DNA from 3 places in the Streptomyces sp. NPDC007917 genome. Region 2 is predicted to be linked to each of the others. Evidence: riboswitches for the same ligand, from Rfam matches in the RefSeq annotation. Region 2 holds a riboswitch; each other region holds the start of a gene.
The links. A riboswitch is a leader RNA that binds a small molecule or an ion and turns the genes downstream of it on or off. The one in region 2 is predicted to bind cobalamin.
Positions count from the first base shown of each region.

Region 1: another riboswitch for cobalamin. It lies ahead of ACFZDL_RS37080 (cobalamin biosynthesis protein); the one in region 2 lies ahead of cobN (cobaltochelatase subunit CobN).
Region 3: another riboswitch for cobalamin. It lies ahead of ACFZDL_RS02355 (ABC transporter substrate-binding protein); the one in region 2 lies ahead of cobN (cobaltochelatase subunit CobN).

Region 1 covers NZ_JBIBKK010000027.1:55,396-58,661, reverse strand. Annotated here, with positions in the region: gene ACFZDL_RS37085 (cobyric acid synthase) at 1-738, opposite strand, end outside; gene ACFZDL_RS37080 (cobalamin biosynthesis protein) at 741-1,970, opposite strand; cobalamin riboswitch at 2,108-2,244, opposite strand; gene ACFZDL_RS37075 (hypothetical protein) at 2,412-2,669, opposite strand; gene ACFZDL_RS37070 (inorganic phosphate transporter) at 2,682-3,266, opposite strand, start outside.
Region 2 covers NZ_JBIBKK010000004.1:213,227-216,492, forward strand. Annotated here, with positions in the region: gene cobN (cobaltochelatase subunit CobN) at 1-1,213, opposite strand, end outside; cobalamin riboswitch at 1,244-1,404, opposite strand; gene ACFZDL_RS09435 (nitrite reductase) at 1,468-3,246, shown strand; gene ACFZDL_RS09440 (precorrin-8X methylmutase) at 3,243-3,266, shown strand, end outside.
Region 3 covers NZ_JBIBKK010000001.1:556,128-559,393, forward strand. Annotated here, with positions in the region: gene ACFZDL_RS02350 (iron chelate uptake ABC transporter family permease subunit) at 1-212, opposite strand, end outside; gene ACFZDL_RS02355 (ABC transporter substrate-binding protein) at 209-1,246, opposite strand; cobalamin riboswitch at 1,306-1,482, opposite strand; gene ACFZDL_RS02360 (histidine phosphatase family protein) at 1,611-2,189, shown strand; gene ACFZDL_RS02365 (CbtA family protein) at 2,232-2,996, opposite strand; gene ACFZDL_RS02370 (CbtB-domain containing protein) at 3,019-3,240, opposite strand.

The DNA of each region.
Region 1 (3,266 bases), on a different contig from region 2:
GTCGATGCCGAGTCCGTGCGCGTACGGCAGCACTCCCATGGTCGGGCGGCCCGTCAGGCCGCGCAGCATCGCAAGGCCCGGTTCGAGCAGGGTCACATCGCCGCGGAACTTGTTCACCAGATAGCCCGCGACAAGCCGCTGGTCGGCCTCGGAGAGCAGCGCGGTCGTGCCGAAGAACGACGCGAAGACGCCGCCGCGGTCGATGTCCCCGACCACGACGACCGGCAGCCGGGCGGCGCGGGCGAGCCCCAGGTTGACGATGTCGGTGCGGCGCAGATTGATCTCGGCGGGGCTGCCCGCGCCCTCGCAGATCACCGCGTCATGGGTGCGCCGCAGCTCGGCCAGGCATTCGGTGACGGTTCCCAGCAGCGCCTCCTGGCGCCCTGCGTGGTAGCCACGCGCGCTCAGCTCGCCCACCGGCTTGCCCAGCAGCACCACCTGGCTGCTGCGGTCGCTGCCGGGTTTGAGCAGGACGGGGTTCATCAGCGCGCTCGGCTCGACGCGGGCGGCGGCGGCCTGCATGGCCTGGGCGCGGCCGATCTCCGCCCCGTCCCGGGTGACGAAGGAGTTGAGCGACATGTTCTGCGCCTTGAAGGGCGCGACTTTGACGCCCTTACGGCTGAGCCACCGGCAGATCCCGGCGGTGACGACGCTCTTGCCCGCGTCCGAGGTCGTGCCCGCGACGAGCAGCCCGCCGCCCGGCGTGCTCCCGGAGCCTGTGCCATCTGTCCCGCTCATCCTCAGTCCCTCCCCGCGGCCGGGGGCCGCGCCGTCGCCGGGCCGTACGCGGCGCCCGCGGCCCCGGGAGCCCGCAAGGACCGTGCCCCGCGGGCGAGCGCGCCATGTGGGGCGCGGCCGGGGCGTACGGGCGCGCCGGGCCGCGCGGCCGGGAAGGGCCCCGTACGCGCCGGCCGCAGCGCGCCCGCGGCCAGCCGGGCCGCGAGGGACACGCCGAGCGCCAGGGCGCCGACGCGCCGCGACAGCCGTACGGCCCGCTCGATGTCGGCCGCCTCGACCGGCCGCCCTCCGGGGTTGAGCACCGGCCGGTGCTCGACGCGGCCGCCGTAGGCGAGGGTGCCGCCCAGCCGTACGCCGAGCGCGCCCGCGAACGCGGCCTCCACGGGGCCCGCGTTGGGGCTGGGGTGGCGGTGGCCGTCGCGCCGCCAGGCGCGCCACGCGCCGCGCGGATCGGGCCCGGCGAGGGCGGCCAGCGCCGCGGTGAGCCGCGCGCCGGGCCAGCCGGCGAGGTCGTCAAGACGGGCCGAGGCCCAGCCGAAACGCCGGTAGCGCGGCGACTTGTGGCCCACCATGGCGTCCAGAGTGTTGACGGCCCGGAAGCCGACCAGGCCCGGCACCCCGCCGACGGCCCCCCACACCAGCGCGCCCACCACGGCGTCCGAGGTGTTCTCGGCGACCGACTCGACGACCGCGCGCGCGATCTGAGTCTCGTCCAGCGCCTGCGGATCGCGCCCGCACAGATGCGGCAGCCGCCGCCGGGCGGCGTCGAGATCCCCGGCGGCCAGCGCACGGCCGACGGCCCGCGCCTCCCGGCCCAGCGTCGTCCCGCCGAGCACGGCCCAGGTGGCGGCGGCGGTCAGCATGGTCCGCGCGGTGGGGGAGGGGAGCCCGGGGGCGGAGGATTCCGCGGCGGCGCTCCCCAAGACGGGACGCCCCGAGCGTTTCAGAACAGGGCTGCCCAGAGCGAGGCGTTCCAAGGGGGTCGGCATGGGTCGTCCCAAGGCCCGTACGGCGCGCATCGACAGCGCGGCGCCCGCCGCCGCGCCGCCCGCGCACAGCGCGGTGTGGAGAGCCCCGGAGCCGCGGTGGTCGCGCCACAGCAGCCGCTCGACGGCCAGGGCGGCGCGCCCGAACGCCGCGACGGGGTGGCCGCGACGCGGATCGCCCAGGGCGAGATCGCCGAGAAAGCCGAGGGCGGCGCCGCACGCGTAGGAGGCGTGATCGGCACGCATCGTCAGTCCGCCGTCTTGCCCCGGGGCGTCGGGACGTGGCGGAGGGGCCGCGGGCGGGTCGGCGGTACGGCGGTGCCGGGCATGGCGGTATGTCCTCACTCAGGGTCCGCGCCCTGGTTCGACGTGACCGGCGGTGAGAGTCTCCTGGCTCCCGGATCCGCGTCTCTCCCGGTCTTCCAGCCTCCGTGTGGATGGCCGTGACCCGTACAGGCGATGGGAGAGCGCTCCCCGGTGACAGTGGCGGGACCGCGCCGGATTCTCACCGGCTTCCTCTCCTGCCGCCGTTTGGCTCGGGAAGTCCACCATGGGCCGCGAATGGCCGTCAACTCGCGAATGCCCCACCCTGCGTGAGTGTGCCGAGGAGCACATGCCACGGCCGCCGGACCGGAACGCGCGGGTAGGCGCGGACCGGCCCGGCGGCCGTGAGTGGGCCGAGCGGAGTCAGGCCACGATCAGATTGATGCCGTACACCACGGCCGCCGCGCACAGCGCGAAGCAGAGGTACGCGCCGGCGCGCGCGGGGCCGAGGGCGGCGCCCGCCGGGGCCGAGGCGGTGGAGGCGGCGTTCGGGCCCGCCTCCGCCTGCTGCGGCTTACGAGAGGTGCCGAGGATGCCGAGGGTGAAGACGCCCACGAAGCCGACGGTCACCGCGAGGCTGATGCCGAAGACCTGGCCGAGGGCCGCCCAGTCGATGCTCATCGCGTTACTTCCTTAGCTGGTGCTGCCGGTGGCCGCGGACGCGCCGGCCGGGGTGGCGGAGGAGGAGGTGGCGGAGGAGGCGGCGGCAGCGGCAGGGGTGGGCGGCGGGGCCACGGCCTGGAGGGCGGCCGTGACGACGCCCACCGGCTCGGCCGGCAGCGCCGCGCCCTCGTCGATGTCGTTGACGTTGGTGTGGTCGACGGGCTTGCGGCGCGAGGCCGCCCAGATCCCGGCGCAGGCGGCGACCGCGAGCACGGCGACCGCCGTGACGCCCCAGTCGCCCTGGTCCGCCAGCAGCGCCGCGCCGCCCGCGACGAGGCCCGCGGCGGGCAGGGTGAGCACCCAGGCGAGGACCATGCGGCCCGCGGTGGACCACCGCACCACACCGCCCCTGCGGCCGACCCCCGCGCCCATCACGGCGCCCGAGCAGACCTGGGTGGTGGAGAGCGCGAAGCCGATGTGGGACGAGGCGAGGATGACGGTCGCGGCACCGGTCTGGGCGGCGAAGCCCTGCGGCGGCTGGATGTCGGTGATGCCCTTGCCCATGGTGCGGATGATGCGCCAGCCGCCCAGGTACGTACCGAGGGCGATGGCCAG
Region 2 (3,266 bases):
CCTGGTCGTGGCCGCCCGCCTCGATGAGGGCGCGGATCAGCTCGTCGCCGTCGCCGGAGGCGAGGCCGGGCAGCGCCTCGGGCCCCTCCTCGGGGCCGAGGTCGAAGCCGTCCGCGCGCAGCCGGCGCAGCAAGGCGACGGCGCTGGCGGGCGTGTCCAGGCCGACGGCGTTGCCGATGCGGGAGTGCTTGGTGGGGTAGGCGGACAGGACGAGCGCGAGGCGCTTGTCGGCCGCCGGTATGTGGCGCAGCCGGGCGTGTCGTACCGCGATTCCCGCGACACGCGCGGCGCGCTCGGGGTCGGCGACATAGACGGGCAGGCCGTCCTCGTCGGTCTCCTTGAAGGAGAACGGCACGGTGATCAGCCGCCCGTCGAACTCCGGGACGGCGACCTGGGTCGCCGCGTCCAGGGGCGAAAGGCCCTCGTCGTTCTCCTCCCACGCGGCGCGCGAGCCGGTCAGGCACAGCGCCTGCAGCACCGGTACGTCCAGCGCGGCCAGCGCGCCCGCGTCCCACGCCTCGTCGTCGCCACCGGCCGAGGCCTCGGCGGGCCGGGTGCCGCCCGCGGCCAGCACCGTCGTCACCACCGCGTCGGCCTCGGCAAGGGCCTCCAGCAGCTCGGGCTCGGGCGCGCGCAGCGAGGCGACGTACAGCGGCAGCGGGCGGCCCCCGGCGTCCTCGACGGCCTGGCACAGCGCCTCCACGAAGGCGGTGTTGCCGCTCATGTGGTGGGCGCGGTAGTAGAGCACGGCGACCCGCGGCCCGGTGACGTCCTCGCGTACGGTGCGCTCCAGCGGGCCCCACGAGGGCGCGGGCGCGGGCGGCTCGAAGCCGTGACCGGTCAGCAGGACGGTGTCGGACAGGAACCGGGCCAACTGGCCGAGGTTGCCGGGCCCTCCGTGTGCGAGATAGGCATGGGCCTCGGCGGCGATCCCGACCGGAACGGTGGAGGCCTCCATGAGCTGGGCGTCCGGGGCCTGTTCGCCGGTCAGGACCACGACCGGGCGGTCCCCGCCGAGGAGCGTGTCGAGCCCTTCCTGCCAGGCGCGCACCCCGCCGAGCAGCCGTACGACGACGAGTTCGACGCCGTCGAGGAGCGCGGGCAGGTCGTCCAGCGGGAGCCGGGCCGGGTTGGCGAGCGAAAAGGGCACCGGGGTCTGTGCCGCGCGGGCACTGAGCAGGTCGGTGTCGGACGTCGACAGCAGCAGGATCATGCGACGGCAGGCCTTCCTCGGGGTCCGCGCCCCGGGCGGGTTGAAGACGGCGGGAGTTCCTGGCTCGCGCGGCCGTCGCATACCGGCTGCCGCGCTCACAGTGGCGGGACCGCGCCGGATTTCCACCGGCTTCCTACCCTTTTTGCCGTCTTGTGTGGTGGCGGGCCGGGACCGACCCGCCGGTGAGCATAGTAGGCGCTCCTGACCTGCCGTGGGGCGGTGAGCGGGAGGCGATCGTCGGTATGCTCGCCGCCATGCCCCTCCCCCCGACAACCGCCCCACCAGGGGACGAAACCACCGTGCGCGGTCGCACCGACGCCTGCCCGGGGGCGCTGCGCCTGCACCCGGCGGACGACGGCGCGCTGGCCCGGGTACGCGTTCCGGCCGGGCTCCTGACGGCGCGTCAGGCCCTCGTGCTGTCGCTCGCGGCCGAGGAGTTGGGGGACGGCCGGCTGGACCTCACCTCCCGGGGCAATCTTCAGCTGCGCGGTCTCGACGCGGGGTGCGCGGCCGGGCTCGCGGAGCGGCTGCGGACGGCCGGACTGCTCCCGTCGGACCGGCACGACCGGGTGCGCAACGTCGTGGCGTCCCCGCTGTCCGGGCTGGACGGGGCGGGGTACGCGGACGTCTCGGCGTGGGCGAGGGAGCTGGACGCCCTGCTGTGCGACGACGAGCCCGAGGGTTCCGGATTCGCCGAACTGGCGCAGCTCTCGGGCCGGTTCCTGTTCGCGCTCGACGACGGGCGGGGCGATGTGGCGGCGCTGGGCGCGGATGTGACATTGATCGCAGCACCGGACGGCGAGGCGCTGCTGCGGCTTGGCTCCGCCGGGGGCCATGAACCGGCCGCCCCGGGCACGCGCCCGGACCCCGGGGAGTGCGCGGCAGATGCCCGCGGCGCGCCGGGTGCGCCCGGCGTGGCGGACAGCTGCGGCGCGGCGGACACTCCTGGCCCGGCGGACGCCCGCGGCACGACGGCCGTCCCGGCACGCCGGGACGGCCGGGCGGAGCCCGATGGCGACACGCCGGACCCTGCGCGGCCCCTCGCCCACCCCGGCCCCCCGCACGGACCCGGGAACGGCGGTCCGGAGGCCTCGTCCAGGCCGGGCGGCGGGACCGTAGGCGCTGAGCTCCGGGTGCGGGCCGAGGACGCGCCTCGTGCGGCGGCGGTGGCCGCCGTGGCGTTTCTCGACGCGGTGCGCGCGAGTGGCACGCGGATCTGGCGCGTCCGTGAGCTGCCGGCCCGACACGCCGTGACGGCGGACGGGTTGGCGCGGCGACTCGCCGAAGCGGGGGTCCGGTTCGCGGGCCTCGGTCCTGTCTCCGGGGTCGCTGGGGCGCAGACCTCGGCGACTGACGCCGCAGGGGTCCACAGTGGCAGCGAGCGCCCCGCCGTGGCCGGTCCCACGTACGGCCCGCCGCCGGCCACGGGGCGAGGCGTCGCGGGCACGCGGGGGCCGGGAAGCCAGGAGCCGCCCGCGATCGGGCTCGTCGCCGGGCCGGACGGGCGGTGCGCGGTGTCGATCGCCGCTCCGCTGGGGCGGCTCAGCGCCGCTCAGTGGCGGCTGCTCGCCAAGGTCGCCTCCCAGGGCGGCTCGGGCGAGCTGCGTGTGACACCCTGGCGCGGCGTGGTGCTGCCCGGTTTCTCCCCGGACGGCGCCGAAGCCGCGCTGCGGGAGCTCGCCGACGCCGGGCTGGTGACCGCGCCGGACTCCCCCTGGCTCGGGGTCGGCGCGTGTACGGGCCGACCGGGCTGCGCCAAGTCCCTGGCCGATGTGCGTGCCGAGGCGGGGCGCGCGGTGGCGGGCGGGGCGTCCGGCAACGGCCTACCGGGCCGGCCGCGGGGCCGGCTGCCTGCGTATTTCTCCGGCTGCGAGCGGCGCTGCGGCCACCCCGGCGGCCGGTGGGTCGACGTACTGGCGACGGGCGACGGCTACCAGGTCACCGTACGAGGCGCCACAGGGGCCGCGCGGGGCGTGGACGTGACAGCAGAGCAAGTGGCCGGCGCCGTGGCGGCGGCCCGTGGAACGACATGATCGAGGACACAGTGTTCGAC
Region 3 (3,266 bases), on a different contig from region 2:
GCGGCGAGCAGGGTGCGCGGCATCCGCAGGTTCCACACGATGCCGTCCCGCAGCGGCGTCAGCGCGCTTACGCTCATGCCGAGATGGGCGGCGACGGAGGCCCACACATCCCCCGTGGAGATGTCGGCCGGCCCGATCGTCACCGCGACGGCGACCGATACGATCAGCGCGGCCGACCCGCCGCCGGTCAGCAGCAGCGTGCGGGCCCTCACGTGGCGAGCCCGAGGTCGCGCAGGCCCGCGGCGACCTTCTCGATCCCTTCGACCGTGCGGATGGACGGGTTCATCGCCTGCCCGCTCAGCAGCACGTACCGCTTCTTCTTCACGGCCGTCAGGTTGCGGGTGGCGGGGTTGCGCTCCAGGAAACGGATCTTGGCCTGGGCACTCTCGGCGGTCTGCTGCTTACGGGTCAGATCGCCGAGCACGATGACGTCGGGGTCGCGGTCGGCGACGGTCTCCCAGTTGATCTGGGGCCACTCGTCGTGGGTGTCGGCGAATGCGTTCTCCGCGCCGACCGCCCGCGTGATGGCGCCCGGCGCGCCGCAGCAGCCGGCCAGGTAGGGCGACTGGGAGTTGGCGAACCAGTACATGAGGGAGACACCGGAGGCGTGCAGCCCGGCGGTGGCCTTGCTGACCCGCGCCTTCAGCCCGGCGACGAGCTTCTTCCCCCGCTCCTCCACCCCGAACGCCCTGGCCAGGTCGGCAATCTCGCCGTAGACGGTGTCGAGGGTGAGGGGTGCGCCGCGCGCTCCGTCGCCACCGCTGTCGTTGTCCTTGCCCGCCGAGCAGTCGGAGGGGGAGACATACGTGGGCACGCCCAGCTTCTCGAACTGCTCGCGGGTGGCGACACCGCCCTTGCCGAGGGTGGAGACGAACGAGGAGGTGACGAAGTCGGGGTCGGCGTCCAGCACCTTCTCGAAGGAGGGCGCGTTGTCCGCCAGCCGCGGCACGGACGCGTTGGCCTTCTCCAGGCCCTTCATCACCGGGTCCGTCCAGGTCGCCGTACCGGCCATGCGGTCGGCGAGGCCGAGGGAGAGCAGGATCTCCGTGGTGCCCTGGTTGAGGGAGACGGCCCGCTCGGGGGCCGCCTTCAAGGTGACCTTGTGGCCACAGTTCTCGATGGTGCGCGGGTAGCCCGAACCGGCGGGCTTCCCGGCATCCGCGCCGCCTTGTGAGCCACCGCACGCGGTGAGCAGAAAGGCGGGGGCGAGCAGCAGAGCGGCGGGGCGAAGAGCGGTACGGAGCACGGGTTTGCCTCGGTGGTCGGGGCTCGTACGCGGAGCCTGGCCTGTGGACGACCGCCGCGCCGGGGCGCGGAGGTGCCAGCAGGTCTTCGGACTCGGGTTCGTCCGGACGAGGCGCCTTCCCGGTCTTCCAGTGGCGACGTGCCCCGCCCGTCCCCCTCACCGCTGCGCGTCAGTTCCGGATTCGCACCGGATTCCCTGGCCTCGGATGTGGCTCGACTGGCCCCCAGAGGCTACCAAGCCCGCCGTGCGGTCGGATATGTGGCTGCGGTCGGATATGTGGCAGGTGAGGGCCCACCGGTGGTTACGTGGGTGCCGTACCCGAGGGAGACTCGTGCCCCATGGCGCAGACAGCAGGAGTGACCGCGTGACCAGCCGTGTCATCTTCATCGCGGCCGCGATGAGCCCTTCGCTGCGCCAGGCCCGGTTCGACGACGGCACGGCCCCTCTCGAGGACGGCGGCGCGGCGCGGGCCCGCGCCGCGGCCGGGGTGCTGCCTCCGGCCGCTCGCGTCGTCACCTCCCCCGGCCTGCGCTGCCGGGAGACCGCAGCGGCGCTGGGGCTCGGCGCGGCCGAGCCCCGTGCGGAGCTGGCCGGCCTGGACGCGGGCCGCTGGCGGGGCCTCACCCTCGACGAGGTCGCTGCCGCCGAGCCGGAGTCGGTGGCCCGGTGGCTGGCCGACCCGGCGGCCGCGCCCCACGGCGGGGAGTCGGTGCGGGACATGTGCCGGCGGATCGGACGGTGGCTGGACACCGCGTCGCACACCGACGGCCATACGCTCGCCGTGGTGGAGCCGGACGTGGTGCGGGCCGTGGTGGTGCATGTGCTGGGCGCGCCCGCGGCGGCCTTCTGGCGTGCCGACGTTCCCCCGCTGACGGCGACCGGGGTCAGCGGACGGGCCGGACGCTGGAACCTCGGGCTGGGGCGGCCGCTCAATGGCCCCTGACAGGAGCGGCCGCCCCGGCGGGGGGTCAGGGAGACGGTCGCGTCACGGCCGGCCGGCGGCGGCGACCGTCGAGGCCGGGGCCCTGGTGGCGGGCTCAGGTCTCAGCAGACGCTCGGCCAGCTCGCCGAAGACGAGTCCGAACCCTCCCCACAACGCGACCTGGATGGCCAGCGCGGAGAGCCGGAACCGCCACAGCACGGTGGCCGGGAAATCGGCGGGCACCTCGCCCACGGCCGGAAGGAACGCGTACGCCAGGCCGATGGCCAGGGCGAAGGCGGCCACCGCGGCGACGGTGGCGTACCAGGTGCCCAGTTTCGGGGCGAGCCGCTTGCCGAGGATGGTCGCCGCGATCGCGAGGAGCACGCTGAGCACCATCATCAGGAGGTACAGATTGGTCCGCTCGCCGAGGGTGTCGGGGTTGCCGACGGCGGGCGGATTGGCCGGGTACTTCAGGAACGGCACGACGTAGACCGCGAGCAGGGCGCAGCCGGACAGCAGCAGCGCGGTGGCCCGCGGGGTGAAGCGGCCGACGCGGCCCAGGGCGAAGCAGTAGGCGAGGGCGGCGATGCCGCCGAAGGCGACCCCGTAGATCAGCACACCGGTGGCCAGGCCGGCGGTGGACTGCAGGCTGCGGGAGACGAGTTCGACCTCGTGGTGATGCGCCGGGGCGTGGGACTCCTCGAAGCCGATCGCCTTGTCGACATTCGGTTCCCCAAGGAGATAGGCGACGATCAGGGCGAGCACGCCGGCCCCGAGGCCGGCGAGCATGCCACGGACGAGCAGATTCCGTACCGTTGCGGAATTCATGAGGGTGTCGGTGTCCCTGGCGTCAGTGGCAGGGGAAGCCGAGCAGGTGGCGGGCGTCGTGCACCCACTCGTGGACGTCCTCGCCGGAAACGACGGAGGTGGCGCCCTGTTCGGCGCCGACGAAGTACAGCAGGACCAGCATCAGGATGCCGAAGAACACCGCCCACGGAACGATCGCACCGATCGGCAACTTTGCCGGGAGAGCGGGGGTGGTGGCGGTCGGCTGAGCGACATGCTGTGCCATGGCAGGGCCTCCTTAGGGAGTTCGCG